Regions from separate parts of the Paraburkholderia acidisoli genome, predicted to be linked through region 2. Evidence: riboswitches for the same ligand, from Rfam matches in the RefSeq annotation. Region 2 holds a riboswitch; the other holds the start of a gene.
The links. A riboswitch is a leader RNA that binds a small molecule or an ion and turns the genes downstream of it on or off. The one in region 2 is predicted to bind thiamine pyrophosphate.
Positions count from the first base shown of each region.

Region 1: linked by a shared signal. The riboswitch ahead of FAZ98_RS12645 (FAD-dependent oxidoreductase) and the one ahead of thiC (phosphomethylpyrimidine synthase ThiC) in region 2 are both predicted to bind thiamine pyrophosphate.

Region 1 is NZ_CP046913.1:2,848,149-2,863,574, forward strand. Features, by position in the region: gene hisD (histidinol dehydrogenase) at 1-859, opposite strand, end outside; gene hisG (ATP phosphoribosyltransferase) at 985-1,680, opposite strand; gene murA (UDP-N-acetylglucosamine 1-carboxyvinyltransferase) at 1,677-2,939, opposite strand; gene FAZ98_RS12585 (BolA family protein) at 3,048-3,287, opposite strand; gene FAZ98_RS12590 (ABC transporter permease) at 3,363-4,130, opposite strand; gene FAZ98_RS12595 (ABC transporter ATP-binding protein) at 4,127-5,053, opposite strand; gene FAZ98_RS12600 (STAS domain-containing protein) at 5,371-5,616, opposite strand; gene FAZ98_RS12605 (MlaC/ttg2D family ABC transporter substrate-binding protein) at 5,640-6,281, opposite strand; gene FAZ98_RS12610 (MlaA family lipoprotein) at 6,515-7,534, opposite strand; gene mlaD (outer membrane lipid asymmetry maintenance protein MlaD) at 7,548-8,123, opposite strand; gene mlaE (lipid asymmetry maintenance ABC transporter permease subunit MlaE) at 8,219-8,995, opposite strand; gene FAZ98_RS12625 (ABC transporter ATP-binding protein) at 8,992-9,813, opposite strand; gene thiE (thiamine phosphate synthase) at 10,005-11,117, opposite strand; gene FAZ98_RS12635 (thiazole synthase) at 11,114-11,932, opposite strand; gene thiS (sulfur carrier protein ThiS) at 12,004-12,201, opposite strand; gene FAZ98_RS12645 (FAD-dependent oxidoreductase) at 12,268-13,416, opposite strand; TPP riboswitch at 13,751-13,865, opposite strand; gene FAZ98_RS12650 (ABC transporter ATP-binding protein/permease) at 14,196-15,426, shown strand, end outside.
Region 2 is NZ_CP046913.1:1,204,198-1,219,623, forward strand. Features, by position in the region: gene FAZ98_RS35325 (VRR-NUC domain-containing protein) at 1-1,558, opposite strand, end outside; gene FAZ98_RS05210 (hypothetical protein) at 1,702-2,313, shown strand; gene FAZ98_RS05215 (DUF3443 domain-containing protein) at 2,439-3,800, opposite strand; gene FAZ98_RS05220 (DUF2844 domain-containing protein) at 3,797-4,285, opposite strand; gene bamC (outer membrane protein assembly factor BamC) at 4,752-5,960, shown strand; gene FAZ98_RS05230 (L-lactate permease) at 6,067-7,665, opposite strand; gene FAZ98_RS05235 (hypothetical protein) at 7,892-8,377, opposite strand; gene FAZ98_RS05240 (glycine zipper 2TM domain-containing protein) at 8,633-8,854, opposite strand; gene thiC (phosphomethylpyrimidine synthase ThiC) at 9,059-10,990, opposite strand; TPP riboswitch at 11,090-11,219, opposite strand; gene FAZ98_RS05250 (GreA/GreB family elongation factor) at 11,299-11,703, opposite strand; gene FAZ98_RS05255 (EamA family transporter) at 12,615-13,586, shown strand; gene FAZ98_RS05260 (entericidin A/B family lipoprotein) at 13,816-13,953, opposite strand; gene FAZ98_RS05265 (ferritin-like domain-containing protein) at 14,337-14,876, shown strand; gene FAZ98_RS05270 (MFS transporter) at 14,945-15,426, opposite strand, start outside.

The DNA.
Region 1 (15,426 bases), 1.6 Mb from region 2:
TGATGAAGCCTTCGTCCGGGCACAACAGGATCGACTGCGCGAGTTCGTCGTGCTCGGCCTGCGAGAACAGGTCCATCGCAACCCAGCGCGGGTCCGTCGTGCCGTCGCAGATCACGAGAATTTCCGAGGGACCGGCGATCATGTCGATGCCCACGGTGCCGAACACGCGGCGCTTGGCCGAAGCGACATAGGCGTTGCCCGGCCCGCAGATCTTGTCGACGGGCGGAATCGTGGCCGTGCCGAACGCGAGCGCGGCCACGGCCTGCGCGCCGCCGATCGTGAACACGCGGTCCACGCCGCCGATCAGCGCCGCCGCCAGCACGAGCGGGTTCTTCACGCCGTCGGGCGTGGGCACGACCATGATGATTTCGCGCACGCCCGCGACGCGCGCGGGAATCGCGTTCATCAGCACGGACGACGGATACGCGGCCTTGCCGCCCGGCACGTAGAGCCCGACGCGGTCGAGCGGCGTGACCTTCTGGCCGAGCACGGTGCCGTCGGATTCGGTGTACTGCCAGCTATGCGAACCGCACTCGATACGCTGCTTCTCGTGATAGCCGCGCACGCGCGCCGCCGCCGCTTCGAGCGCCGCGCGCTGCTTCGGCTCCAGGCTTTCGAGCGCCGCTTCGAGTTCGGCGAACGGCAGTTCGAGCGCCGCGACGCTCGTGGCCGAGAGGCGGTCGAAGCGGTTCGTGTAGTCGAGCACGGCGGCGTCGCCGCGCGACTTCACATCGGCGAGAATCTGCGCGACCGAGCGCTCGATGGCCTCGTCCTCGCTCGCCTCGAAGGCGAGCACCGCGTGCAGCGCCTGCTTGAAGCCCGCGGCGCTGGAATCGAGTTTGCGCATCGTGATAGCCATGCTGGTATCCATCCGTTACGGTTGTGCGCGGCGCGTTTCGAGATGCGCGGCGCGCGGCTCGGCGCGAGATTACGCCTTGCCGCCGGTGCTGCTACTGCGTGTTTTGCTGCGTGTGCTGCGTAGCGTTACGCCGACTCGCCGCGCGACGCGCGTTCGAACGCGTCGATGAACGGCCGCAGCGCGGCGCGCTTCAACTTGAGCGCCGCCTGATTCACCACGAGGCGCGACGAGATCTGCATGATCTCCTCCACCTCGACCAGATTGTTCGCGCGCAACGTACCGCCCGAGCTGACCAGGTCGACGATGGCATCCGCGAGACCGACGAGCGGCGCGAGTTCCATCGAGCCGTACAGCTTGATGAGGTCGACGTGCACGCCCTTGGCCGCGAAATGCTGACGCGCGCTTTCGGTGTACTTGGTCGCGACGCGCAGGCGCGCGCCCTGGCGCACCGCGCTCGCGTAGTCGAAGCCCGCCTTCACGGCCACCGAAAGACGGCAGCGCGCGATGTCGAGATCGATCGGCTGATACAGGCCGCTGCCGCCGTGCTCGAGCAGCACGTCCTTGCCCGCCACGCCGAAGTCGGCCGCGCCGTATTCGACATAGGTGGGCACGTCGGTGGCGCGCACGATGATGACGCGCAGATTCGCGTCGGTGGTCGGCAGGATCAGCTTGCGCGAGGTCTCGGGATCTTCCGACACTTCCACGCCCGCCGCGGCGAGCAGCGGCAGCGTTTCTTCGAAGATGCGGCCTTTCGACAGCGCGAGCGTGAGCGGCGCGCTCACGGCCGCGGCCGGCGTGGGCTTCGACTCGACCGTGCTCATGCCGCGCTCCCCTTGATGCGCTTCACGTTCGCGCCGAGCTTCGTGAGCTTGGCTTCCATGCGGTCGTAGCCGCGATCGAGGTGATAGATGCGGTCGATCAGCGTTTCGCCGTCGGCGCACAGACCCGCGATCACGAGACTCGCCGAAGCGCGCAGATCGGTCGCCATCACCTTCGCGCCCGAGAGCTTCTCGACGCCCGCGACCAGCGCGGTCTTGCCGTCGATGGTGATGTGCGCGCCCAGGCGGTTCAGTTCCTGCACGTGCATGAAGCGGTTTTCGAAGATGGTTTCGACGACCTGCGCGGTGCCTTCGGCGATCGTGTTGAGCGCCATGAACTGCGCCTGCATGTCGGTCGGGAACGCCGGGTATTCCGAGGTGCGCACGTTCACGGCGCGTGCGCGCTCGCTCATGCGCACGCGCATCCAGGTGTCGCCCTCTTCGATCGACACGCCCGCTTCGCGGAGCTTGTCGGTGACGGCGTCGAGAATGTGCGGACGCACGTTGCGCAACGTGACGTCGCCGCCCGCGGCCGCGACCGCGCACAGGAACGTGCCCGCCTCGATGCGGTCGGGAATGACCGTGTGCTCGGCGCCGTGCAGCTTGTCCACGCCCTGGATCACGAGGCGGTCCGTGCCGATACCGTCGATCTTCGCGCCCATCGCCACGAGCAGGTTCGCGAGATCGCCCACTTCCGGCTCGCGCGCGGCGTTCTCGATCACCGTTTCGCCTTCGGCGAGCACGGCGGCCATCAGCAGGTTTTCCGTGCCGGTGACCGTGATCATGTCGGTGACGATGCGCGCGCCCTTCAGGCGCTTCGCGCGCGCCTCGATGAAGCCGTGCTCGATGTTGATCTCGGCGCCCATCGCCTGCAGACCCTTGATGTGCTGATCGACCGGACGCGCGCCGATCGCGCAGCCGCCCGGCAGCGACACGCGGGCCTCGCCGAAGCGCGCGACCAGCGGCCCGAGCACGAGAATCGACGCGCGCATCGTCTTCACGAGTTCGTAGGGCGCAACGAGGTTGTTCACGTTCGAGGCGTCGAGCCGCACGCGCGCGCCGTCCTGCTCGGTGCGCACGCCCATCTGGCCGAGCAGCTTGAGCGTGGTGCGCACGTCCTGGAGGTCGGGAACGTTGTCGAGTTGAACGGGTTCCGCGCTCAGGAGGCCGGCGCAGAGAATGGGCAACGCGGCATTTTTCGCGCCGGAAACGACCACTTCCCCTGCGAGCCTCTGCCCGCCGACGATGACGAGTTTATCCATGCCTGAGGTTTCCTGATCGGTGCAGCCGGCTTGCGGCGTTGCGCCATGTTGAGCGGCGCCGCTGGCTGCGGCGCTTTTGTCCTGGGTAATTCGCACTGAGATTCCAGATTATGCGTTCTGCCATTCGGCGGGCGTGAGCGTCTTCATGCTGAGCGCGTGGATTTCCTCGCGCATGCGGTCGCCGAGCGCCGCGTAGACGAGCTGATGACGCTGGATCAGACGCTTGCCTTCGAAGGCGGACGAAACGACGGTCGCGGAGAAGTGCGTGCCGTCGTCGCCCTCGACCTCCAGATGCTCGCACGCGAGCCCGGCCAGGATGTACTGCTTGAGCTGTTCCGAAGACAACATGATGTATGGCTCCTGCTGATGTCGTGCCTGCGGGTTTGCAAGGTGCGCAGGCTGTAGTCGTTCGCTGATGCGGGCTTAGTGGCGCAGCTTGAAACCGCTCGCGAGCAGACGCATGGCGAGCGTGGCGAGCACCACGAAGAACACCAGCACGATCGAGAGGCTCACGAGCGGGTCGATGTCGGCGCGGCCGAAGAACCCATAGCGAAAGCCGTCGATCATGTAGAAGAACGGGTTGAGTCGCGACACCTCGCGCCACACGGGCGGCAGCGTATGCGTCGAATAAAACACGCCCGAAAGAAACGTGAGCGGCATGATGAGAAAGTTCTGAAACGCCGCGAGCTGGTCGAATTTTTCCGCCCAGATCCCGGCGATCAGGCCGAGCGTGCCGAGGATCGCCGAACCGAGCACCGCGAACGCCACGATGAAAAGCGGCGCGGCGAAGCTCATCGGAATGAACCAGATCGTCACGACGAACACGCCCGCGCCAACGGCGAGGCCGCGCACGATCGAGGCGAGCACGTAAGCCCCAAACATCTCCCATGCGGCGAGCGGCGGCAATAGTACGAATACGAGATTGCCCGTGATCTTCGACTGGATCAGCGAAGACGACGAGTTCGCGAAGGCGTTCTGCAGCACGCTCATCATCACGAGACCCGGAATCAGGAAGCTCGTGTATTCGACGCCCGGATACACCTCGACATGGCCGCGCAGCGCGTGGCCGAAGATCGTCAGATACAGCAGCGCGGTAATGACCGGCGCGAGCACGGTCTGGAAAGCGACTTTCCAGAAACGCAGGACTTCCTTGTAGAACAGCGTGCTGAACCCACCACCCAAGACGCTCATGCGAGACCCTCGACCACTTCAGGACCGTTCATCACCTGCAGGAAGACGTCTTCGAGGTCGGCCTTGCGGACCTCGACTTCTTCGAGCTTGCAACCGTTCGCGCGGCACGCCGCGAGAATGCGTTCGACGTCGTCGTAACTCGCGAGCCGCAGCAGATGCTGCTGACCGTTGACGTTCGACGGATCGACTTCGAGCGCGCGCAGTTCGGCGGGCAGCACGCCTTCGGAGAAACGCACGAACAGCTGCGTACCCGCGAAACGCTGCAGCAGCGAACTGGTGCGTTCGAGCGCCACCACCTCGCCGCGCCGCAACATGGCGATGCGGTCGCACAGCTCTTCCGCTTCTTCCAGGTAGTGCGTGGTGAGGACTATGGTGTGGCCTTCGCGGTTCAGGCGCGAGATGAACTTCCAGAGCGTCTGGCGCAGTTCGACGTCCACGCCGGCGGTCGGCTCGTCGAGCACGATCACGGGCGGACGGTGCACGAGCGCCTGCGCGACCAGCACGCGGCGCTTCATGCCGCCCGAGAGCGCGCGCATGTTGACGTCGGCTTTCTCGGTGAGGTCGAGATTGGCCATGACTTCGTCGATCCACGCGTCGTTGTTGCGCAGACCGAAGTAGCCGGACTGGAGGCGCAGCGTTTCGCGCACCGTGAAAAACGGATCGAACACGAGTTCCTGCGGCACGACGCCGAGATTGCGGCGGGCGTTGCGGTAATCGCTGACGACATCGTGGCCGCGCACGGCGATCGAACCCTCGTTGGCGCGCGCGAGACCGGCCAGAATGCTGATGAGCGTCGTTTTGCCCGCGCCGTTCGGGCCGAGCAGCCCGAAGAACTCGCCGTCTTCGACCGTGAAGCTGACGCCCTTGAGCGCCTGAAGCTCTTTGTAGCGCTTCTTGACGTTACGGATTTCTATGGCTGGCATGACTCAAGCGCCGTTCACTTGGATGACGGCGCGATTTGTGAATGCATCAATGCTGCGGGGAAGACCGGAATTGGGGACGGCTTGCGCGCGATTCCTGCGAACCGGCGTTGCAAACGTTGCCTGACGCTGTCAAACACGTCCCGGCGACGTCCCGGCGAAACACGCCGCGCCCAAAAAACGGTTGATTATAGGCCAAGTCGGAAACGCCCACTGACCTGGCAGGGGGAAGGCGCCGGCCCGGCTGCGCGGCATCGTGCCGCTCGAACGCTACGTGTGCATGACGGCGGCACGTACGGCGTTCGGCCAGGCGACGCGCGTCAATGTCGCTCGTGCAGGAGCGTATCGACGCCGTACGCGCGCGCGAGGGACGCGAGCGCGGGAGGCAGGTTGAGCACGGCGAGCGAGGCACCGCGTTCGCGCGCGGCACGCTGCCACGCGATGAGTACAGCCAAAGCCGACGAGTCGAATTGCGTGAGCGCCGCGCAGTCGACGGCGGTTGCGCCCGCCGCGATCTGCGCGAAGCCCGTCGAGAGCGCGGCCTTCGCGCTCTCGTGGGTCAGCATGTTGCCGGTGGCGAAGCGTTCGCTCACGAGGTCGCCTTGCCCGAAGCCAGCTGCTGGTTACGCTGCGTGAGGAACTGGATCAGGCCGTCCACGCCGCCTTGCTGGATCTTTTCCTGGAACTGCTGCTGGTACGCCTGGATCAGCCATGCGCCGAGCACGTTGATGTCATACACGCGCCAGCCTTGCGCCGTCTTGTACAGGCGGTAGTCGAGTTCGATCTGTTGGCCGTTGTTCAGCACGGTCGAGCGGACCACGACGTCGGTATCGTCCGGGTTCGCGCGGAACGGCTTGTACTGGATCTGCTGGTCGCGGACCTGGGCGAGCGCGCCCGAGTACGTGCGGATCAGCAACATCTTGAACTGGTCGATGACCTGTTGCTGCTGCTGCGGGCTGGCCGTGCGCCAGTTGCGGCCCATGGCGAGCTGCGTGGTGCGGCGGAAGTCCGTGTACGGGAGGATCTTCTCGTTCACGAGCTGGGTGATCTTGTTGACGTCGCCGGCCTGGATCGACTTGTCGGTTTTGAGCTGGTCGAGCACCTGTTGCGTGACCGTCTTGATCATCGCGTCGGGATTGCTGGTGTCTACCGTTTGCGCGAAGGCGGTACCGCCCAATCCGGCAAACGAAACAAACATGGCGAAAAGCGGATACAGAAAGAATTTTTTCATAGCGAACCCTGCAAGTTGGGGATAAGCGCCCCGTTGTGCGCAAAGATTGGAGCCAACGATATCACGCGAGTGCTATCTCGCCATGTCAAAAACTGCCAGCAAACTGGAACAAGCGTTTCTGCTTGTTACGGTGAGCTTACGTCTGACGACAGCGCGGCCGGCACGCAATCCGGAACCCGGCAGCGAGCGCCCGGCGCGGCGCCATCACGCCGCCGAACCGGGCCCACCCGCCATCAACGCAAACGCAGCATGCCCGGATAACCGAGGCGCGCGGGCGGAATCATCTGGTCGCCCGGCACGTTGGTTTGCGAGGCGCCCGCCGCCGGCGTGGCCGCGCTGTCCGGACCTTCGAGCGTGGCCGGTGCGGCGGGCGGCATGCTCGCCGCCGAGGGCGTGTCAGCACGCGCAGTGCCCGAAGCGGGCGTGGCCGCGGCCGCCGAGGAAGCGGGCGTGGCGCCCTGGGCCGCCGCACCCGCGGCCGGCGCCGCGCTACCGTCGTCGCCGCCGTCGTCGTACTTGGGCAGCGGCGCGCTGTCGCCGTAATCGGGCACGCCGCTGTCGCCCTTTGCGTGACCGTCGGAGAGCAGATAGCGGCGGCGCTGCAGGTAGGTGTTGCGCACGAACGAGTACTTGTCGATGGCCGCGCCTTCGAGCAGATCGCTCGCGCCCAGCAGGTTCGCGCGCGTGCTCACCACGTTCAGGCCGTACAGGCCCCACGAGAGCGCCGCCGGATCGACATAGCTGAGCGGATTGATGAAGTAGTTGCCGACGAGGCCCACGCCGTCACGCACCGTGCTCGGGCCGAACAGCGGCAGCACGAGGTACGGGCCGGACGGCACGCCGTAGTGGCCGAGCGTCAGGCCGAAGTCCTGGTTGTGCTTGGGCAGCTTCGCCGCCGAGGCGACGTCGAACAGACCGCCCACGCCGAAGACCGTGTTGATCACGATCCGCATGATGTCTTCGACACCGTCGGTGATCTTCAACTGCAGGAAGTTGTTCGCCGCGTTGTAGACGTCGCCGATATTCGAGAAGAAGTTCGTCACGCTCTCGCGAACCGGCTGCGGCGTGACCTTCACGTAGCCCTGAGCCACGGGCTTGAGCGCGTACTGGTCGACCTTGTCGTTGAAGGTGTAGACCGTGCGGTTGAAGCCTTCCCACGGATCGTCCTTCGACGGCGTCTGCACCGTCGAACACCCCGCCAGTGCAAGCGCGGCGACGCCAAGCGTGATGGCGCGCATGCGTGTGGTTGTCATCGTTGTATTCTCCTTATTGGGCGCTCGCGCCCGAAGCCGGCGCCGCCGCCGCTCCGGGTGCCGGCGCCGCGGCCGGTGCGGCCAGCCCCGGTGCGGGCGGCTCCGCTGCGGCGCCGCCGGACTTCGACGCGCCCGAGTCGGCCGCCTTGCTATACAGGAACTGGCCGATCAGGTTTTCGAGCACGATGGCCGACTGCGTCATCGCGATCGTGTCGCCCGCCTTGAGCATTTCCGAATCGCCGCCCGGTTCGAGCCCGATGTACTGTTCGCCGAGCAGGCCGGAGGTCAGGATCTTCGCGGACGTGTCCTTCGGAAACTGATATTGCTGGTCGAGATTGATCGTGACCAGCGCCTGGTACGTATTCGAATCGAAACCGATCGACGCCACGCGGCCCACCGTCACGCCCGCGCTCTTCACGGGCGCGCGCGGCTTGAGGCCGCCGATATTGTCGAACTTGAGCTTGACCGCGTAAGTCTGCTGGAACGAGAGCGAGCTCATGTTGCCCGCCTTCAGCGCGAGAAACAGCAACGCGACAAAACCCAGCACCACGAACAGGCCGACCCAGAAGTCGAGAGCATTCTTTTTCATCGTCATCCCAATGAGAATCCGTTGCGGCGGCGCTCAGGCGCTCGCCGCGAGGCTCGCGCCAATGCACGAGCCGAGGCTGATCAACACACTGACACTCAGCTGAACATCAACGCCGTCAGCAGGAAGTCGAGACCCAGCACCGCGAGCGACGCGTACACGACCGTCTTGGTGGTCGCGCGCGACACGCCTTCGGGCGTGGGCTTCGCCTCGTAACCTTGATAGAGCGCGGTGAACGTCACGGCGAAACCGAACACGATGCTCTTGATCACGCCGTTGCCCACGTCCTTCCACACGTCGACGCCGCCCTGCATCTGCGACCAGAACGCGCCCGAGTCCACGCCGATCAGCAGCACGCCCACCACGTAGCCGCCGAGAATGCCGACCGCGCTGAAAATGGCCGCCAGAATGGGCATGGCGATCACGCCCGCCCACATGCGCGGCGCCACCACGATCCGCACCGGGTCCACCGCCATCATTTCCATGGCGGTGAGCTGCTCGCCCGCTTTCATCAGACCGATTTCGGCGGTGAGCGAGGTGCCGGCGCGGCCCGCGAACAGGAGCGCCGTGACCACGGGGCCGAGTTCGCGCACGAGCGACAGCGCGACAAGCAAGCCGAGCGCCTGCTCGGAGCCATAGCGGTTGAGCGTGTAGTAACCCTGCAGGCCGAGCACGAAGCCGACGAACAGACCCGACACCGCGATGATCAGCAACGAATAGTTACCGACGAAGTGGATCTGCTTCGTGACAAGCCGCGGACGGCGCAACAACGGGAAGAATTCGAGCACGAGGCGCGCGAAGAATCGCGACGCGTGGCCCGCGCCCGCGATCGCGTCGAGCACGCCGCGCCCAATCGAACTGATGGCGCCAATCATGAGCGGCCTCCGCCAATGCCGAAGTCCGCGTCGAGCGGGACGTTCGTCGGGTAGTGAAAGCGGAACGGGCCGTCCGGCGCGCCGTCGATGAACTGACGCACGATCGGGTCGGTGGAGGCGCGCAACTCATCCGGCGTGCCTTCGGCCTGGACGCGGCCGTTCGCCACGAAATACACGTAGTCGGCGATGGCGAACGACTCCGGCACGTCGTGCGTGACCAGGATGGACGTGGCGCCGAGCGCGTCGTTGAGCGTGCGGATGAGGTTGGCCGTGATGCCGAGCGAGATGGGGTCGAGGCCCGCGAACGGTTCGTCGTACATCATGAGTTCGGGGTCGAGCGCGATGGCGCGGGCGAGCGCCACGCGGCGCGCCATGCCGCCCGAAATCTCCGACGGCGCGAGGTCGCGCGCGCCGCGCAGCCCCACGGCGTTGAGCTTCATGAGCACGAGGTCGCGGATCAGCTCTTCGGGCAGGTCGGTGTGCTCGCGCAGGGCGAACGCGACGTTCTCGAACACCGACATGTCGGTGAAGAGCGCGCCGAACTGGAACAGCATGCCCATCTTGCGGCGCAAGGCGTAGAGCCCGTCACGCGACTGCGCGCCGACGTCTTCGCCGCCGAACAGCACCTGGCCGCGCTGGGCGCGAATCAGGCCGCCGATCAAACGCAGCACGGTCGTCTTGCCGCCACCGGAGCCGCCCATGACCGCCACCACCTGACCGCGCTTGAAGCGCATGTTCAGGCCGGACAGAACGAGGCGGTCGCCGTAGCCGAAGTCGACGTCGCGCAGCTCCAGTAGGGTCTCGGAAGTTGGGGGCACGTGGCTGACAGTCCATTTACACGAAGGCGGGATTATAGGGCCATCGTGGAAAACCTGCCGTGGCGCGCCCCGCGTATTTGATGTAAGCCTTCCGGCCCCCGCACCCGCGCGGCTGCGCGTGGCGGAACGCCGAATGGCCACCCGGCGGGCGTCACGCGTACAGGGCGCGGCGCCTCGCTCGGGCGGGACAATTATTGCGTAAACGCGTTCTGCAACGCAGCAACGGCGGCAGCCGGGTCGGCGGCCTCGGTCACGGCGCGCACCACCGCCGCGCTGCCCGCGCCGGTGGCCAGCACCTCGGGCAGCACGGCGCCGTCGATACCGCCGATCGCCACCATCGGCACCACGCCGTCGAGCAGCTGCACGTAGCGGGCGAGGCGCGCCATGCCTTGCGGCGCGGTCGGCATCGACTTGGTGGTGGTCGCGAACACCGCGCCGCAGGCGAGGTAGCTCGGGCGGAAGTGCAGCGCCGTCAGCATCTCGAAATAGCCATGCGTGGACAAACCGAGGCGCACGCCCGACGCCGCGAGCGCGTTCAGATCGGCTTCGCGCAGGTCTTCCTGGCCGAGATGGACGCCGTACGCGCCCGCGGCCATCGCTTCCCGCCAATGATCGTTGATGAAAAGTTGCGCATTGTGGCGTTGCCCCGCCGCGACGCAGCGCGCGATTTCGTCGTTGAGCGCCGCCGATTTCGGCTGCTTGCTGCGCAACTGCACCGTTTTCACGCCGAAATCGAGCACCCGCACGACCCAGTCCGCCGTGGGCAGCACGGGATAGAGGCCGAGCTTCGCCGGGCACGGCGCGAACGGCTGCGCGGGCGCGTCGGGCAGACCGAGCACGCGCGGAAAGCGCGCGATGTCCACGGGCCACGCGTCGGCCTGCGCGTCGTCGCCGTCGCGCCAGGCCATCGCCAGCACGAGCGCGTCGTGCGGATCGAAACCGCAGTCGAGAAACGCCGCCAGCGCGGGCATCCAGTCTTCGGCGAGTTCGCCTTCCAGCGCGTAGCGCTCGCCGCCCAGATGCAGCGTGACGCGCGCGGCCTTCGGGTTGTCCGCGAGCGCTTCGATCACGCCCGCGCCTTCGGTCATCCAGCGCGCGATGCTGGCGAGATGCGGCGCGGCGTCGCTGACGACGATCAGATCGCCGCCGTTGGGCGCGTCAGGCGCGGTGAGGCAAAGCCGCCACGGCGCGTGCGTGGGCGGCCACTCGCCCAGCCGCGCGCGGATGCGCTCGGTCGCGGCGGTGAGTTCGTCGGCGGGCGGCCAGAACAGCTCGCGGCTCTTGAGTTGCAGCGTATCGGTCATCGTTGATCTCCATCCTGGTGCCAGAACGGCATGCCGACGACGGGCGTGCTCGCCACCGCCGCCTCGCGCTCGGCCATCGGCCCGGCCAGATACGCCGCGCGGCCCGCTTCCACGCCCAGCGCGAAAGCGCGCGCCATCGCCTCGGGATGCGTCGCCTGCGCGACCGCCGTGTTGAGCAGCACGCCGTCGAAACCCCACTCCATCACCTGCGCCGCGTGCGACGGCAGGCCGAGACCCGCGTCGACGATCAGCGGCACGTCGGGCAGCCGCTCGCGCAGCACGCGCAAGCCGTACGGATTGATCACGCCCTTGCCGGTGCCGATGGGCGCGCCCCACGGCATCAGCGCTTCGCAGCCCGCGTCGAGCAGGCGGCGGCCGATCACGAGGTCTTCGGTGCAGTACGGCAGCACCTTGAAGCCGTCTTTCACGAGCCGGCCGGCCGCCTCGATCAAGCCAACGGGGTCGGGTTGCAGCGTGTAGTCGTCGCCGATCAGTTCGAGCTTGATCCAGTCGGTTTCGAACACTTCGCGCGCCATGTGCGCCGTGGTCACCGCCTCGTCGACGGTCAGGCAGCCCGCCGTGTTCGGCAAGAGCGGCACGCCGTGGCGCTTGAGCAGATCGAAGAAGCCCGCGCCCGCCGAGCCGTCGTTCATCTGGCGGCGCAGCGCGACGGTGATCATGCCGGGGCGCGCGGCCGCCATCGAATCGCCGAGCGATTGCAGCGACGGATAGCGCGAGGTGCCGAGCAGCACGCGGCTCGCGAAGGTTTCGCCGTAGAGCGTGAGCGCGTCGGCGGGAGTTGGGGATGAGGTCATGACAATCGATCCTGGTGTGGCGCGAGCGCCGGAATGCACGGGAGACGCCGGATAACGACGGCGAGCGGCGCTCAGCCGCCGGCCACCGGGCTCACGACGTCGAGCCGGTCGCCCGCCTTGAGCGCGCGCGCGCCGTGCTGGCCGCGCGCCACGAAGTCGCCGTTCACGGCGACGGCGAACGGCGGACGCGCGCCGTAAGCGGTGAGCGCGTCGGCGACGGTCGCGCCTTCGGGCAGCGTGAGCGGCTTCTGGTTGATCTGGATGTCCATATGAATAGTGTTGGCGACTGACTGTTTAATACGGTGCGGTTTCTGCCGATGAATCTCGCGCAAGGCTCAGGCCGGCTCGTGCGCGCCCTGCGCGTGCAGCATCTCGCCCCAGCGCGAGGCACGGCGCAGCGTCTCGAACGAATCGGCGTCGGTGACGCGCGCATCGAACAGCGCCTGCGCGACCCGCACGGCTTCGTCGGCGACTTCGGGCGCGATCATGAAACCGTGGCGATACAGGCCGTTCAGGCGCAGCGTGGACTTGCCGTCCCAGACGAGCGCGGGCCGATGGTCGGGCAGCGTGGGACGGCACTGCGAATTGAGCTCGAGGATGCGCGCCTCGCCGAACGCCGGATGCACCGCGAACGCCGCGCTCAGCAGTTCGAGCGCGGAGCGCACGCTCACGGGCGAACGGTCCTCGCCTTCGATCTCGGTCGCGCCGATCACGTAGACGTCGTTTTCCTTCGGCGCGAGATAGAGCGGATAGCGCGGGTGCAGCAGGCGCACGGGCCGCGTCAGGCCGATGCCCGGCGCGTGCACGCGCGCGACCTCGCCGCGAATGCCGCGCAGGCCCGGCATGACCGGCTTCGCGCCCAGCCCGCGGCAGTCGATCGTCACGCGCGCACGCGGCAGATCGGTTTCGTCGACGCTCGTATGCCAGTGCGTCTGCACACCGCGCTCGGCCAGTCCCGCCGCAAGCGCCGCGAGCGCCTGACGGTTGTCGAGCTGGCCCTCGCCGTCGAGCAGCCAGCCGCGCGCGAAGCGCCCGGCCAGCGCCGGTTCGGCGGCGTCGAGCTGCGAGCCCGCGAGCGCCATGAAATGGGCATCGGCGAGTTCGCGCGGCGCGTTGGCGCGCACGCGGCGCTCGAACAGCGGCGCTTCGGTGCGATCGGCGCTGTGCCAGACCACGAGCGTGCCGTTGCGCTGGAAAAACACGGGTTCGGGCAGCTCGGCCAGAATGCGCGGCCAGCTTTCGAGCGAGGCTACGCCGAGTTCGGTGATGAGCATTTCGGCGACGGCGGCTTCGGCGAGCGGCGCGAGCATCGCGGCCGCGACCCACGCGGCCGCTTCGCCGCCCTCGGGACCGCCGCGCTCGTAGAGCGCGACGCGATGGCCCGCGCCCGCGAGGCGCCAGGCGACCAGACGGCCGCTCAGGCCACCGCCGAGCACGGCGAAGTCGGGCGTGCCGTTCGCGCCTTGCGGAGTGGCGCGGCTCATGACGGCGCTCCCGCGCGCACGGCGAACGGAATCGCGGCGCGCGCGACGAAGCTCACGCGACGCGCGGAAATGGGGGAACAAGCTGAAATAGTGGCGGTCATCGGATCCTTTCCGTACGGCAGCTGCAGACGTACCCAAGGACGAAACCGGCTGGCAAGGCCGACCGTGAGGCTGTTCCGGCGCACATGACCCGCGACGACGATGCGCGATGACGCGCGATGGTGCGGGTCCGAAGCGCCAGGCATGCCGCCCGGCGGGAAACTGGCGTTCTTCGTGCGACTTCGCGCGCATTCGCGCAGCGACAAGTCAACGAGAAGCGGAACGAGAACACCAGCCAGAACTTCTGGAAACTTCCCGCGCCGGTATTACCCGGATCGGGTGCGAAGGGTCTCTCTCAGCCTCACTGGCGGCATGCCCGGCATACCGGTGAAGCACCCCTGTTTCGTCATCGATTATTAGACCACAAAACGCGGAGCGCCCGCAAACCTCGGCGGCACGGGGCTCGCGCTCTGGCACAATCGCCGCAAGCCCTTGTTTCAGGCACGTTTCGCGGCGCTGCGGCCAGTTGGGCCGGAACGCCGCGCGGCATTGCGTGTCGATTTGGCGCGGTGCGCGCGCACGGTGAGACAATGAGTGCCGAAACCGCCCGAGGGTAACGCTACTGCGGCTACCGAGGCCACCGAGGCCGCCGCGGTCTCAACTCCGCGGTTAAGACTCCTTTAAGCGGCCGGCGACAGAATCGCTGCGAAAATCGCTGCCGGCCCAACATCAGGACGCACATGACCAACCAATCTTCCCGCGCCACGCCCGATCAGAACGAGCATCAGAAGATCACCGCGTGGAGCCTGATCAAGCCCTATTGGGTGTCCGAGGAACGCTGGATCGCCTGGGGCCTGCTCGTCGCGATCATCGTGATGAACCTGCTCGTGGTGTACATCAACGTGCGCCTGAACAGCTGGAACGCCGACTTCTACAACGCGTTGCAGAACAAGGACGTCAAGCAGTTCCCGCATCTGCTGATGATCTTCACGGGCCTCGCGTTCGGCTTCATCATCCTCGCGGTGTACGGCCGTTACCTGCGCCAGATGCTCGGTTTTCGCTGGCGCCAGTGGCTCACCACGCGCTTTCTGAACGAATGGCTCGGCAAGGGCGCGTTCTACCGCATCGAGCGCGATCGTCTCGCCGACAACCCCGACCAGCGGATCAGCGACGACCTCCAGTCGTTCGCGACCACCACGCTCTCGCTCACGCTCGACCTGCTTTCCACCGTCGTCACGCTCATCTCGTTCGTGACGATCCTCTGGACGCTCGCGGGCGCGCTCACCGTCACGCTGGGCGGCACGCCCATCGCCATTCCGGGCTACATGGTCTGGGCCGCCGCGCTCTACGCCGTGTTCGGCTCGCTCGTGATCCAGAAGGTCGGCCACCCGCTCGTGTCGATCAACTACCAGCAGCAGAAGGTGGAGGCCGATTTCCGTTTCGGCCTGATCCGCCTGCGCGAGAACGCCGAGCAGATCGCGTTCTACGACGGCATGGACACCGAGCGCAACAACACGCAAGGCCTCTTCCAGCACATCCGCGAAAACTGGTGGCGCGTGATGAAGTACACGAAGCGCCTCACCTTCGTGCTGAGCTTCTACGGCCAGATCGCCATCATCTTCCCGCTCGTGGTGGCCGCGCCGCGCTACTTCGCGGGCGCCTTCACGTTCGGCGTGCTGATGCAGATTTCGCAGGCGTTCGGCACGGTGAGCGATTCGTTCTCGTGGTTCATCAACAGTTACGCGACGCTGGTCGAATGGCGCGCCACGGTGAATCGTCTGCGCGAATTCGTGCGCGTGGTGCACTCGCCGCGCCTGAAGGAAAGCGTCTCGCCGGCCACGGAGCACGGCGGCATCAATCTGCACTTCATCGACAGCAACGAGCTGGCGACGGAACACCTCAAGCTCGCGCTGCCCAACGGCACGCCGCTCTCCACCGTGCGCGACATCGCCATCAAGCCGGGCTCGCGCT
Region 2 (15,426 bases):
CGTTCAGCGCGCCCCACGCCACGAACGGCGACTGGATGCCGGCCTTGTCGACATAACGTTGCAGGATGGATTCGCGATACGCGCCGCTGTCGAGTTCGGCGAGACAGGCGTCGAACTGGGCGGCGCGGCGCGCGGCGAAGTCGGCGGCGTTCAGGTCGGCGGGACCGCGCTGGAACGGGTGGAAGAACGCGCCCGGCAGCGGCGCGAACAACGCGGGCCAGCAGAGCAGACCGAACAGCGCGTTGATGAGCGTGTTCTCCACGTAAAACACGGGCGCCTCGGGCGTGGCGAGCGCGAGGCGCGCGGCTTCCTCGACACGCACGGCGGGCGCATGCGCCAGCACGAGTTCCGCCTGCGCGAAGTTCGCCGCGGCCATGGCCGCCCGCCGGGCGCGAACGGGCGCGCGCGAGAGACGGCCGAGCGTGCGCGCCGCGCGTTGCGCTTCTTCTTCGTTGATGGGCGCTTCGGCGATACGGCGCGCGAGCGCCAGCGCGTCGTCGCGGCGATCGAGCTGTTCGAGCACGCGCACGCGCCGGTAACGCGATTCGGGATGACTGCTGTCGAGATAGGCGCGCCACGCGAGTGCCGGTTCGCGCACGCGCTCGGCGGCGAGACCCGCGGCGTGGCGCAGCTTGTCGTGGCGCTGGCGCAGCCACGGGTTCGCGTGCGTGCGCGGCGCGAGCGCATCGAGCGTGGCGAGCGCGGTTTCGATCGGCGTGACGAAATCGGGGCGTGGGCTTGGGTTTGCGCTCGTTCCCGCGCTCAGGTCCGCGCTCTGGTTGGTGCTCAGGTTGGTGCTCAGGTTGGTGCTCAGGTTGGCGCCTGGATCGGCGCTGCTTGCCGCGTTCGCGCTCGCGCTTTGCAGCGCCGCGTCGAGCGCTTCGCGGCAATCGCGCAGCGCGAGCCAGGCGTCCACGTCGTCGCGACGCTGAAACGCGCGCGAGGCGGCGTCGAACGCGACCGTCTCGTAGCGGAAGACGCCGAGATCGGCGAGCACGAACTCGCTCCAGTCCTGATGCAGATTGCCGAAGAACATGAGGCGCAAGCGCTCGCAGAGCGGCGCGGCCGCGAACCGCAGCACGGTGTCGGGCGAAGCGGGAAACCACGTGTGCCAGCCGCGCGCCACGGGCGCATTCTCTCCGTCGACGAAATGCGCGCGCAGTGCCTCGAGCGTGGCCGCCCGCGTGGCGCGCGCTTCGCAGGCCACGCCCGCGTGCGCCGCGAGCGCCTGCAATTCGGCCTTCGTGACGAGCGCGGCGAGGGCGGCGAAGTCGAGCGCCGGCGCGCCCTCGAGCCATCCAGCGGCGACGAGCGGCGCCGCCGCCGCGCGCGGGCAGCCGATCTCCGCGTAATCGAGCCGGCTCGCGCGAAACTGCGGGCCCTTGCGCATCAGCATGCGTACGAACAGCGCGCGGGCGGGGCGCGGCAGGCGCGGGAACGCGGCGGCGAAACGGCGTTCCTCGGCGTCGAACAGGTCGGCGCAGCGCGCGTCGAGCCACGCGAGCGCGCGCTCGAAGTTCGCGAGGTAATAGAACGGATCGGGAGAATCGGGAAGCACGCGCGGCACTGTATGGATATACAGCCGCGATGATAGCAGGCCTGCGCTGTCACCAACGCGCGCGCTCGTGGGTGACGAAGCCCGGCTCAGGGATTGCCCGGCCCTTACGCTACAATTGCCGCAGCCTGAAAACCGGAAGAGCGATGAACAAACGCAATGCCTGCCTCGCCGCGCTCGCGGCCGCCACGACCCTGCTCGCGGGATGCGCGGCGCAATATCGCAACATGAATGCGTGCGAAGAGGAAATGCGCAACCGGCTCGCCGCGATGCCGGTGAACGACTTCGCGGTCTCGCATCGCGCCACCACGTATCGCGGCGCGCGCGTCGTGGTCGAAGGCAGCCTCGAAGGCACGCCGTTCGCCGACGCCGCATCTGGCGCTTCGGGCGCTTCGGGCGCGGAAGCGGCCTCGGCCGCATCGGGGGCGTCGAGCGTGTCGGCCCACAGCGGCGCGCGCCGCGCGGCGGAGGACTCGACCCTCTCGCAGCCCGCAACGGGACTGCCGGGCTTCACGGGCGTGCCCACGACCCATTCGGCGAATTCGACCGATGGCGCCGATTCGGCCTCGGATGCGAAACCGACGACACCGGTCGGCGTGATCGCGCAAAAGCTCGGTATCGGCAAGGCGAAGCGCACGCCAACGGCCGCGGAATGCACGTTCGGCGACGCGGGGAACATCGTGTCGTTCCGCTGGCTCGCGCCGGACAAGCTCGCGAAGACCACGCCCGACCCCAACGCCGATAGCGACGACGAATGACGCGTTCGCGCGTGGCAGCACGCTAACGCCGCCGTATCGACATTGCCCTGGCGTGAGCCAGAAAAGAAGGCCTCGCGAGAGGCCTTCGGTGTTTCTGCGCGGCACGGTGCGGCCGCGCGCGCCGGTCAGAACGCGAAATACGGGCCGTTGCCGGCGGGCGTGGCCTGCGCCTCGATCGCCGTGAAGACGCGTCTGCCGAAGAAGAACGGCAAGCCCCAGCCGAACGCGCTCGCGTTGTAGCCCGCGAGATTGTCGAAGGCCCAGTTGCCGCTGCCGAACAGCGTTTGCGAACTGGTCACGGCGACATTGATGGTGGCGCTCGCGTCGTCGATACCGAGGATCGTGGCGGCGAGGCTCGTGGGCGTGGCCGGGCAATACCAGAAGCCGCAGCGCGTGAGCGTCGAGCTATTGAAGTAGAGCGCGTTCGAGCCGCTGTCGAGATAGCTGCGCGAGTACACGGAGCCGTCCGAGGTCGTCGTGCGCACGTAGCCCGTCACGCTGTTCGCGCGCAGCACGGTCGCGCCGCCGAGCGCGTTGTTGGCCTGCGAGCCGATACCGAAGATGAGCTGGCCCGCGACCGAGGACGCGCCGCTGTCCGGAATCGCGGGCAGGTCGATCACCACGCCGTTGTTGTCGGTGGCGAACGCGGCCACGGGATTGCTGATCTGTTGCGCGAGCGGCTGCGCGCTCGGTGTGCAAGCGCCGGCGGGGCACGCGTAATACCACGAACTGAGCGCGGCGTTCACGCAGGCCGCGCCGCAATCGGCGCTGAACGGCCCGACGCCCAGGATGCCGTTCGCACGCAGCGTGGTCGCGCTCGTCATCGCGAGACCGAGGCCTGCGCAGCCCGAGGGCGCGGCGGCCACGGCCGGGTCCGCGATCAGCTGGATCGGCAAGGCGGCGGCCGTCTCGCCCGCGAGCTTGACGTCGGCGCTGCGCACGGCGCCCCACGTGTAGCCGGTGCCGAACGCCGCGCACGCGCCTGCGGGCGCGCCGCCCGAACCGGCCGGCACGGCGGGCAGCGCGAAGCCCGTGGGCAACGCCGAAGCGAGCAGGCGCAGGCCCTGGGAGCCCGTGTCGACCTGCACGTTGTCGACGGTCGCGCAGGTCGCGGTGCCGGGCACGCACACCGTCACGCTGGCCATCAGCATGTTGCGCGTGAGCGTGGGCGTCGCGGCCACCGAGACGGGCATCACGTTGGGGGTCGTCGATGGCGTGACGGCGCCGGTCGTCGTGACCGGAGGCGTGGCCGGTGTGCTCGCGGCCGTGGGCGCGCTGGCGGTGACGGGGGCGCTCGCGGGCGTGGCGGCGCCGCTCGCGTTCGAGCCGCTACTGCCGCCGCCGCAGGCCGCGAGCGCGGCGCACAGCAGGCAGGCGAAGCGGCGCGCGAAGGCGGAGCGAAGCGGCCGGGTTGTCGTGATCGCCCTGAACGCCCGAGCCGCAAGCACCGCGTGCACGGAACATGTGGAACGCGAGCGGGCGCTCATTGCACATCTCCTTCGCCCATTCCCACCGGCAGCGCGTCGGGCAGCCACGCGCGCCCTACGTAGCCGCGCATGTGACCGCCGGTTTCCACTACGACGTGAGCGCCCACCACGCGCGCGGCGTGCAGATCGTCACGATCGGCCGCGTGCAAGGCCGCGGCGGCGCTGCGCCAGTCGGCGGCATAGGCGCCGAGCAGCGCATCGAGATTCGGCCGCGCCGGGCCTGCCCACGTATAGGCGACCACGGTCCCGCTGGCGTTCGCGACGTATTCGTTGACGCTCGTGCCCGCGGCATCGACATAACCGACTACATGCGCCGTGCCGTTCGCGAGCGTGCGCGAAGTCGCGCCGGCGGGCAGGGTCGGCGCGCCGCCGAGCGCGGCTTGGGCGCTGGGAAGGGCGGCGGCGAGGCTCAGGCAAGCCAGGCCGCCGAGCGTGCAGGCGCGGGCCACGGCCCGGCCCGCCTGCGCGAGGCTGCAAGTTTTCATGACGCTCTCCGGTGCTGCTGTGTGTGAACCGCTTTTTTTGAGATTTCGCGGGGAAAAGTAGCACCGGGTCGAATTCGGCAAGGCACTCACGCTGACAGGGCGGCGCAGCGCAAACTGGCGATACGGCAAGGATGTGCCGTATCGCTTTGATCCATAAGAAGAAAGTTTCGATTAGCGCATGCGGCGAAACCCGCGACAATTGTTGAAGAACGTTACGTCGATGAGGTGTGAAAACGGCGTAGGTGTGACGTTGGCGCGGCGTGCGCGTGACGCCGGTGTTTCGGCCGTGTTTCCGCCCCGTGTCCGCGGTTTTTCACGACGATGAAAACCCCTGCGCGCCGCGTTGCCTGTCATGCCGCGAAACGCGCGAGTATTGCGGATTTTGCACAGCAGGCCGCTAGCCCGGTAAAATGGCTGATTGATCCACGGAAGGTGGCCGTGGCGTAGCCGAGGGATTACCCGAAACATGAGTGATTTTCATCAACGTCTTGCCACGCGCGCGGTCGCGCTCCTGATGGCAGGCGGGCTGGTCGCCGGCTGCAGCTCGCCGACGCCGGGCAAGATCGATTACCGTAGTGACGCCAAGGCGAAGCAGGCTTCGCTGGCCGTGCCGCCGAACATGCTCGACGAAACGTCGGACCAGCGCACGCTCGCGCCGCAAGGCGGGGAAACGTCGCTGTCGTCCCTGAAGCAGACCCAGGCCGACGCGCCGCCGTCCGACCAGACGTCGGTGCTGCCGCAATTGCCGGGCATGCATCTTCAGCGTGACGGCACGGAAAGCTGGCTTGTCATCGACAACCGCACGCCCGACCAGGTCTGGGCGCAGGTGCGCCGCTTCTGGCAGGAGCAAGGCTTCCTGCTCGTCGTCGACCAGCGCGACAAGGGCGTGATGGAAACGGACTGGAACGAAACCCATCCGAAGATCAGCGACGGCATCATCCGCAATACGCTCTCGTGGGCCACGGGCAATTCGTACGTGACCGCCGAGCGCAACAAGTACCGCACGCGCCTCGAAACGTCGCCCACGGGCGGCACTTACGTGTTCATCAGCCAGAAGGGGCTGAGCGAGCAGTTGTCGGGCACCAACAACGACACCAGCAAGTGGGTGCCGAAGCCCAACGATCCGGGTCTCGAAGCCGAATACCTCAAGCGCCTGATGGTCACGCTCTCGCGTGCGAAGCCGGGCGTGCCCGACGCGCAGATCGCGGCCGAAGCCGACGCCAAGGCCAACCCGAAGAAGGTGCCCGACGCCGCCGCCGCGTCCATCGCCGCGCAAAACGTCGCGGCCGTGGGTCAGCAGTCGGGCGGTTCGGAAGGCACCTCGGGTCAGTACTCGTCCACCGAACTCACGCTCGGCGAGCCGTACGACCGCGCCTGGGTGCGCGTGGGCATCGCGCTCGACCGCGGCAATTTCACCGTGGACGACAGCGACCGCACGAAGGGCATTTACTACGTGCGCTACGTCGACCCGAAGGACATGACGTCGGCCGAGCAGGGCTTCTGGAACCAGATCTTCCACGGCCGCAAGGAAAAGGTCGCGAAGCAGTACAAGGTCAACGTGCGCGCGGTGACGGAGAACCAGACGCGTGTCGCGATCATCGACGACAACGGTCAGGTCGATTCGTCGCGCCCGGCACGCGAGATCATGAGCCTCGTGGTCGACGAACTGCACTGAGCGTCAAGCGCTGGATCGCCGGTCACCCATATCGGCGTTCGATAAAAAAAGCCCGCATTTCGCGGGCTTTTTTCTTGGCCGCCGCCAATCGCGCTCGCGGCGGCCTTCAATGCGGAATCATCCACGTCAGCACGTTCTGCTGCAGCCACACGAGTATGCCGAGCAGCACCGTCAGCAGGATCGAATGCTTGAAGGTCTTGGCGAACACGTGGCCTTCCTGGCCCTTGAGTTCGGTGGTGGCGACGCCCGTGGCGATGTTCTGCGGCGAGATCATCTTGCCCATCACGCCGCCCGACGAGTTGGTGGCCGCCATCAGCACGGGATTGAGGTTGAGCTGCTGCGCGGCCACGACCTGCAGATTGCCGAACAGCGCGTTGCCCGAGGTGTCGCTGCCCGAGAGGAACACGGCCACCCAGCCGAGGAACGCGGAGACCAGCGGGAAGAACGCGCCCACCGAGGCCACGCCGAGCCCGAGCGTGTACGTGAGCCCCGAATAGTTCATGAGGAACGCCAGCCCGACGATGGTCGCGACCGTGAGGATGGCGATGCGCGTTTGCACCCACGTGTCGCCGATGGCCGCGACGAACTCGGCGGGTTTCAGGCGCACCACGAACGCGGTGATGATGGCCGCGACCAGAATGGCCGTGCCCGTCGCGAGCGGCTGGAAGTCCCAGATCGCGCCGTACGGCGTCTTGTAGAGCGTGATGAAGACAGCCTTGTCGAGGCCGGGCCACGGCACTTTGACGTCGCCGATCGTGAACACCTTGGCGACCGTCCAGACGATCACCACGGCCGCCACGATGATCCACGGATACCAGCCTTGCGCGCCCGTCACGCTGCCGCGCACCTCGCTCGCGCGATCGACCTTGATCGCGAAGCGGGCATCGGGCGCGGGCTTCCAGACGCGCAGGAACAGGATCGTGAGGATCAGCGAGACCAGCGAAGAGAGCACATCCGTGAGGCTGTAGTTGATGTAGTTCGCGGTGAGGAACTGCGTGATCGCGAAGCTGCCGCCCGAAACCAGCAGCACGGGCCAGATGCGCAGCATGCCGCCCACGCCCGCGTAGATGGCGATCACGTAGAACGGCAGCAGCAGCGCGAAGAACGGCAACTGGCGGCCGACCATTTGCGCGAGCAAGTCGGCGGGCAGGTGGGTGACGGCGCCGAGCACGGTGATCGGCACGCCCAGCGCGCCGAACGCCACCGGCGCCGTGTTGAAGATCAGCGTGAAGGTGAGCGCTTCGAGCGTGGGGAAGCCGAGCATGATGAGCAGCGAGCTCGTGATGGCGATCGGCGTGCCGAAACCCGAGATGCCTTCGAACAGCGCGCCGAACGAAAAGCCGATCACCACGAGCACGATGCGCCGGTCGTTCGGCAGATTGTCGAGCAGCCACATGCGGAACGCGGCGAAACGGCCCGAGCGCAGCGCGATGTTGTAGAGCAGGATGGCCGTGACGACGATCCACATGACCGGCCACAGCGCGAACACGGCGCCCGCGAGCACCGAATCGATCGCGAGCCCCACGGGGAATTGCCAGCCGAGCACCGCCACGAGCAAGCCCACTACGAGACCCGCGAGCGACGCCTGCCACGCGGGGCGGCGCGCCCAGCCCAGCATCGCGAGCACCGTCAGGATGGGCAGCACGGCCACGAGGAAGGAAAACAGCAGCGAATTGCCGATGGGAGTCAACAGCTGGTGGAACATGACGTCTCCTTTGTGCTGGTTCGAATCGGCGCGGCGAGTGAGCGCGCGCGCCGGGGCACGTCGTCAGCGTATTAAGGCTGTGCTTCAAATCCCCGAAGCCCTTTCGAGAATAGGAAACGTGAGGGAGGCGTCAAGGGAGGGAAACTACGGTCCGGCACCGTTTCGGGATGTGCCTGCGGGCGCCTTCACGAACGGAGGCGCCGGTCCCACGTTGCGCGTATGCGCATCAATGCCAGTGTCCGCCGCCGCCGTGCCCGCCGCCACCGCCCCAGTGCCCGCCACCGCCGCCCCAATGGCCGCCGCCGCTCCAGTAGCCGAAGCCGAACGAAATAGCGGGCGCGCCCCAGCCATAACCGTAGCCGTAGCCATAAGCGGGCCAGGCGCCGTAAGCGGGGTAAGCTGGGTAAGGGTAAGCAGCGGGGTAAGCAGCAGGGTAGTAGCCCGGCCACGCGGAGTACGCGGGCACGGCGAGCGCGACGGGCTGGGTGGAGTAGAGCGGTCCCGGATATTGGGCGTCGGGAACGGCGGCGGGCGCCGGATTCGGATTCGCGGTGCGCGCAACGGCGGTTGCCTGCTGCGTGCCCGAGGCGGGCACCGTGGCGCCGTAGTAATAGGGATAGGGCGAGTAGCCGTACGGGGTGTAGTAATAGCAGCCCGAGAGTGCGAGCGTGGCACCCGCGAGGGCGATCAACGATAGTCTGGACGGCTTCATGGCGAACTCCCCGGCGTTGCTGCACGTAACCGGATGAGCTTACGCCCGAAGTGTTCGCGATGGGTTGCCGTTCGAGAACAGCTCGTTAACGGATTGTTTCAGCAGGATTGTTTCAGCGCGACGCACTGAACGCCGCGCCAGAAAATGGACCGCGGGACCGCGGCCGCGCGAGACGCACATACGGCCAACGCGACGCCAACGCGATGTAGATCGCGCACGAATCTACATCGCGCTGTTTTTCCTGATGCGCAGGTTTTACTTGCCGACCTGGTTGCCGATAATGCCGCCGACGGCCGCGCCGCCCACCGTCGACAGCGCGCTGCCGCCGATCGCCGCGCCCGCGACACCACCCACACCGGCGCCGATCGCGGTATCGCGGTCGCGTCTCGACATGTTGTCGCAAGCCGAAAGACTGCCCAGCACGGCGACGATCGACGCCGCCGTAACCAAAGTGCGTGCACGTGCGAGGGTTTTCATTGTCCGACTCCGAGAAGTTATGTGCAGTGCGTCATGGGCGTATGCACACGTCGCACCTCCAATACACGCATCGTAGGCAAACGACCGGTATCCGGGTGTATGCGCTTGTCAGCGAGTTGTCGGAGTCGTTAAAAAATGTATCAGCACGCGGGCGGCCGCACGGGCATCGCCGTGCGGCCGCTGATCGACGCGATGACTGCGCCTTTATTGACGCTGATAAATCTCGGCGCCTTGCTTCACGAACTCGACCGCCTTCACTTCCATGCCCTTCTTGAGCGCTTCGGCGTCGCTCATGCCTTGCTTCGCCGCGAAGTCGCGCACGTCCTGCGTGATCTTCATCGAGCAGAAGTGCGGGCCGCACATCGAGCAGAAGTGCGCGACCTTGGCCGAGTCCTTCGGCAGCGTCTCGTCGTGAAACTCGCGCGCCTTGTCCGGATCGAGACCGATGTTGAACTGGTCTTCCCAGCGGAACTCGAAACGCGCCTTCGAGAGCGCGTTGTCGCGCACCTGCGCGCCCGGATGACCCTTGGCCAGATCGGCCGCGTGCGCCGCGAGCTTGTACGTGATGATGCCTTCCTTCACGTCGTCCTTGTTCGGCAAGCCCAGGTGTTCCTTCGGCGTGACATAGCAGAGCATCGCGGTGCCGAACCAGCCGATCATGGCCGCGCCGATACCCGAGGTGATGTGGTCGTAGCCCGGCGCGATGTCGGTGGTGAGCGGTCCGAGCGTGTAGAACGGCGCTTCGTCGCACCATTCCAGTTGCAGGTCCATGTTCTCCTTGATGAGCTGCATCGGCACGTGGCCCGGGCCTTCGATCATCACCTGCACGTCGTGCTTCCACGCGATCTGCGTGAGTTCGCCGAGCGTCTTCAGTTCGCCGAGTTGCGCTTCGTCGTTGGCGTCGTAGATCGAGCCGGGGCGCAGGCCGTCGCCCAGCGAAAAGCTCACGTCGTATTCCTTCATGATTTCGCAGATCTCTTCGAAATGCTCGTAAATGAAGGATTCCTTGTGATGGGCGAGGCACCACTTGGCCATGATCGAACCGCCGCGCGACACGATGCCGGTCATGCGGTTGGCCGTGAGCGGCACGTATTGCAGGCGCACGCCCGCGTGGATCGTGAAGTAGTCCACGCCTTGCTCGGCCTGTTCGATGAGCGTGTCGCGGAACATTTCCCACGTGAGGTCTTCGGCCTTGCCGTTGACCTTTTCGAGCGCCTGATAGATCGGCACCGTGCCGATCGGCACCGGCGAGTTGCGCAGGATCCACTCGCGCGTTTCGTGGATGTGCTTGCCGGTGGAGAGATCCATGACGGTGTCGCCGCCCCAGCGGATCGCCCACGTCATCTTGTCGACTTCCTCGCCGATCGACGACGTCACCGCCGAATTGCCGATGTTCGCGTTGATCTTCACGAGGAAGTTGCGGCCGATGATCATCGGCTCGCTTTCCGGGTGGTTGATGTTCGCAGGAATGATCGCGCGGCCGCGCGCGACTTCCTCGCGCACGAATTCGGGCGTGATTTCCTTGAGCGCATCCTTGCCGAAGGCCGCGGCGCCGAACGCCTGGCCCGGATGCTGGCGGCCCATCATGGCGGCGAGCTTCGCGCCGTTCGGGCCGCTGGTCTTGAGGCTTTCGAGGTATTCGGCGCGGCGCTGGTTCTCGCGAATCGCGATGTATTCCATCTCGGGCGTGATGATGCCCTGACGCGCGTAGTGCATCTGCGTGACGTTCTTGCCGCGTTGCGCGCGGCGCGGCGTGCGATGCAGGCCGGGGAAACGCAACTCGGCCGTGGCCGGGTCGGCGGCGCGCTCGCGGCCGTAGTCGGAGGAGAGGCCCGGCAGCGCTTCGGTGTCGCCGCGCTTTTCGATCCACGCCTGACGCACTGCGGGCAGACCCGCGCGAATGTCGATCTGCGCTTCCGGGTCCGTGTACGGGCCCGACGTATCGTAGACGTAGATCGGCGGATTCTTCTCGCCGCCGAAGCCCGTGGGCGTGTCCGATTGCGTGATCTCGCGCATGGGCACGCGGATGTCGGGCTGCGAGCCGCTCACGTAGATCTTGCGCGAATTGGGCAGCGGCGCGATGGCGGCTTCGTCGACGTGCGCGTTGGCGGAAATGAATTTGGGGTTGGCGTTCATGCCTGTCTCTCCATGCAAAGCAAAGTGGGAACGAGGCTTAGCAGGAGACGAGACGGAACGTGGACGGACTTCGCGATGAAGGATGACGTGCGAATGAGGCTGCGAAGTCCGGACGCTTCCCTGCGCTGGCATTATCCAGATCAGGTTCAAAGGGTATTTCTCACCCGCGCAATACGCTGCACGACTTTCGTTCAGTGCGGCGCATGACGCAGGACCCCCGCGTAAGCAAGGCCAGACGATACACCGCGCTGCGACGATCTGGCAAGTGCCTTTGCGCGCGCCGTGTGCCCGGCATGGCTCGCGGGCGCTTACAGCGAGAAGTCGTCGGCGGCTTCGGGCTGGAACAGGATGCGCTCGATCTTGAGCGTTTCCACCGCGCCGCTCGGCGGCATGAAGCGCACCGTGTCGCCGCGTTTGGCGCCCAGCAGCGCGAGGCCCGCGGGCGAAAACACGTTGAGGCGGCCTTGCTCGACATTCGCGCCTTGCGGATACACGACCGTGTAGGTGAACGGCTCGCCCTGATCGTTCACGAGCGTGACCTGCGAGTTCATCGTGACGATGTTCGCGCCGACATCGCGCGGCTCGACGATCTCGGCGCGTTCCAGGAATTCGTCGAGCATGGTTTGGCGCGCGGCGGCGCCGGGTTCCGCGGCGCTTTTTTCGAGGCGCGCGAGATCGAGTTCGGTGAGGTAGCGGATTTTTCGGGACGACATGGCGGTTCTCCTTCCGGCGAGCGGAGCGGTGTATCGATCGGGTTATCGGGATCGATGGTGCGGTTCGAGTTTCAGCGGCGGCACAGCGCGGCTAACGAGACGTGATGGATCGGCCCGGAGCCCGACGAAACGGCTCCGGTGCAGCGAAGGAAGCGTTCAGTGCGGACGCCGGGCGGCGTGGAGCGGGGCGCGCGGGGTCGTGGGCGAATGGCGGAAGTGCGCAGCCGGGTTCGCGAAAGGATGTCGCGCGACGGCTGGGACGGCGTACCCACGCGATTTGCCAGGCGGGCTATGAAGCGGGCCGCCAGGCGGCTTGCACGACGTTACGCCGCGCGCGCGCGCCAGCGCACCGTGCGAAGCGCACGGCGGCAGGGCGGAATCGGGGCGTGAAGCTAACGTGTGCATGGAGACGATTTTGGGCCGAGCCGACCATAACGGTCAGGCTCGGCCCGTAAAAATATGAAAGTGAATCGAAAGAATTGTTGATGCTAGCACGATCTCGATAAGCTAGCGCAAGATCGGAGCCCGCGCGATTTTTTCCTGTCGACAGAAGAAAACAGCACGCCGTCCAGGCTGCGGAGCGACCGCGTTTTGCGCGCCTGCAACTGTTGCGCATAAAGCCTTTCGAAAGCGGCCGCAACGCCATGCGATGCTGCATAATGCGTGGCGCGCAGGGCCTGGATCGGTCTGAACGAACTTGTCTCAACGAGTCGGTGTGAAGGAGTCTGCATCACTATCGCAGGCACTTTTCGGGTCGCGCGTAGTCATCGTTTCATGCTCCGTTTTCTTCAGCGTCTCCCGCGTCCTCAGCGCCTTTTTCGCCTCCGCACCATGTCGTCGAGCTTCACTCGTCCCGCCGCCGCACTCACGCCGGGATGTCCGCGCGCCATCCGTCTTCCCGGTTTCGCGTCATGACGACGCCGCTTCGCTCCACCACGCGCACGCTTGCTGCTGGCGCGCTGCGCTTCGCCACGGCGCTATGGCGCTTCGCGCGCTCGCTGCGGCTGCCGCAAACGCGCGGCGGTCAGGTCGCGCTGGCGCTGGCCGTCGTCTATTTCGTCTGGGGCTCGACCTATCTGGGCGTGCACGTGGCGCTCGAATCGTTTCCGCCGCTGCTGCTCTCGGGCCTGCGCAACCTGCTCGCGGGCATCGGTTTGTTCGTGTTCGCGCTGCGCCGGCGGCCTGTGATGCCAACGCTCGTCGAGGTGCGCAACGCGGGCGTGGTCGGCACGATGCTGGTGGGCTTGTCGAGTGGCATGCTCGCGTACGGCATGCGTACCGTAGGCACGGGTACGGCGGCCGTGATGGTCGCCACGGTGCCGCTGTTCGCCACGTTGATCGCCGCGCTCTCGGGGCGCCGCGTCGCGAAAGCCGAGTGGGGCGCGATCGCGCTCGGGCTCGTGGGCATTGCGATCCTGAGTCGCGGCGGGGGCGCCTCGGGTACGCCGGGCGGCTGTCTCGCGATTCTGTGCGGCGCGCTGTTCTGGGCGGTGGGCGCGCATCTGGCCGGGCGGCTCGCGCTGCCGAAGGATCTGTTCATCGCCACGGCCTTGCAGATCGGCCTGGGCGGCGCGATTTCGACGCTCGTCGCGTGGGTCAGCGGTGAGCGTATGGGCGAGCTGCATTTTTTGCCCGTGGCCGCGTTTCTCTACCTCATGTTGATCGGCACGATGGCCGCGTATGTCGCGTATGGCTATCTCATTCGCCATACGAGCCCGCTCGTGGCGAGCAGCTGCATGTACGTGAATCCGGTTGTGGCCGTCGCGCTGGGCGCGCTATTCCTCGGCGAGCCGATCACGCATGCCACGGTCATCGCGACCGTGCTGATTTTGGGCAGTGTCGGCTTGTCGTTCATCTTCGACGACCGGCGCCGCGCCGCTTGATTACCGGCGTGGGTGTCGCTTTGGCGCCCTCGCCGGCCAACGCATCGCGATCACGCGGGCAGCCTCGAACAGCCTTCTACTCCCGCCAATAAACGCACGGCCGCGCCGCGATGGATTCGCGGCGCGGCCGTTCGCAGACTTCGTTCACATCCAGCCGGTTTTCGTCCTCGATACGCACATTACAACGGCGTGCACGGGCCCACCGGCGCCAACACCGTCGTCAGCCCGATTACTTCGCCTTTTCGGCGGAGTTCGTGACGGCGTGGCCGCCAGCGGAAACGTCCTCGCCGGCGCCCGCAATCGTATTGCAGGCGGCCAGGCCAGCGATCGATGCGGTAACGAGAAAGAGTGCAATCAGGCGCTTCATGAGGAGATCCTCCACGGTGTCTAGGGAACTCTCCTTGCGCACGGGGCGTGCCTGAAAGATTCGGTACTTTTTTCAGGGTGCCGCCGACCCGTTTCCGGCGCGAAAAACCGGCTCGGGAGCGGCGTTTGCGCTAGGCGAATGTCGGCGTGAAGCGGTCCCGTCGGGTTTTGTCGGTGTGCGGGCGAGCTTGCAGTACGTTCGCGGATCGAATCCCGACCGCCACGCGCCTGCCCATCAACGATGCAAACCGGCGCGCCGCATTACGTGCAGCCATGTGCAGCTTTTGCACGGTATGCGCGAGTGCGGACGGCGAGTTGTGGCCAGATTGACCGGATTCACGCCAACGCCAACCCACAAGGCACCAACGTTCGAAGGAGAGTGAGATGTCGACTACTACCCACGCTTCGTATGAATTCAACCTCAAGCGCGTGCGCGAGGAAGCGCGCCGCAATCTCGAGCAAGGCCCCGTCACCGAAAACTACGGTGCGGATCGCAAGACCGTGCTGAAGCTGCTCAACGATTCGCTCGCCACGGAACTCGTGTGCGTGCTGCGCTACAAGCGCCACTATTTCATGGCGAAGGGCATTGAGTCCGAAGCGGTGGCGCAAGAATTTCTCGAGCACGCGAACGAAGAACAACAGCACGCCGACATGCTCGCGGCGCGTATCGTCCAGCTCGGCGGCGAGCCCGACTTCTCGCCGGCGCACCTCGTGGAACGCTCGCATTCCGAATACAAGGAAGGCAAGAATCTCGAAGACATGATCCGCGAGAACCTGATCGCCGAGCGCATCGCCATTGAGAGCTATCGCTCGATCATCCAGTATCTCGGCGAAGGCGACACGACCACGCGCCGTATCTTCGAAGAGATTCTGGCGGTGGAAGAAGAACACGCCGACGACATGAGCGACCTGCTCGACAAATAAGCGGAAGACGTCGAGCGAGAGACGCGCCGGTCGCCCGGCGCGCATCGCCAGATCAAGCCCGCAGGCGTTTATTGCGCCGACGAAGCCTGAGCGCCCGCGCCTTCGCGCGGGCGCGTTGCATAGTGGATCCAGCCCGCGAGCGCCGTGAAGGCCAGGCCCGCGACGCACGCGCCCACCCAGCCGAACGCGTGCCACGTGATCGCGCCCACGGCCGAGCCCGTCGCGCCGCCAATGAAATAGCAGACCATGTAGACCGTATTCACGCGGCTGCGCGCCTCGGGCCGCAGGGCGTAAATGCGCGACTGGTTCGAGATCTGCGCGGCCTGCACGCCCACGTCGAGCACGATCACGCCGATCACGAGACCGACGAGACTTTTCCCCGAAAACGCGAAGATCACGAACGCCAGCGCGAGCAACGCGAGCGAGAGCGTGATGACGGCGCGCGGCCCGCGCTTGTCGGCGGAACGGCCGGCCCACGGCGCGGCCAGCGCGCCCGCTGCGCCCACGATGCCGAACAGCCCGGCGGCCTGCGGACCGAAATGGAATGGCT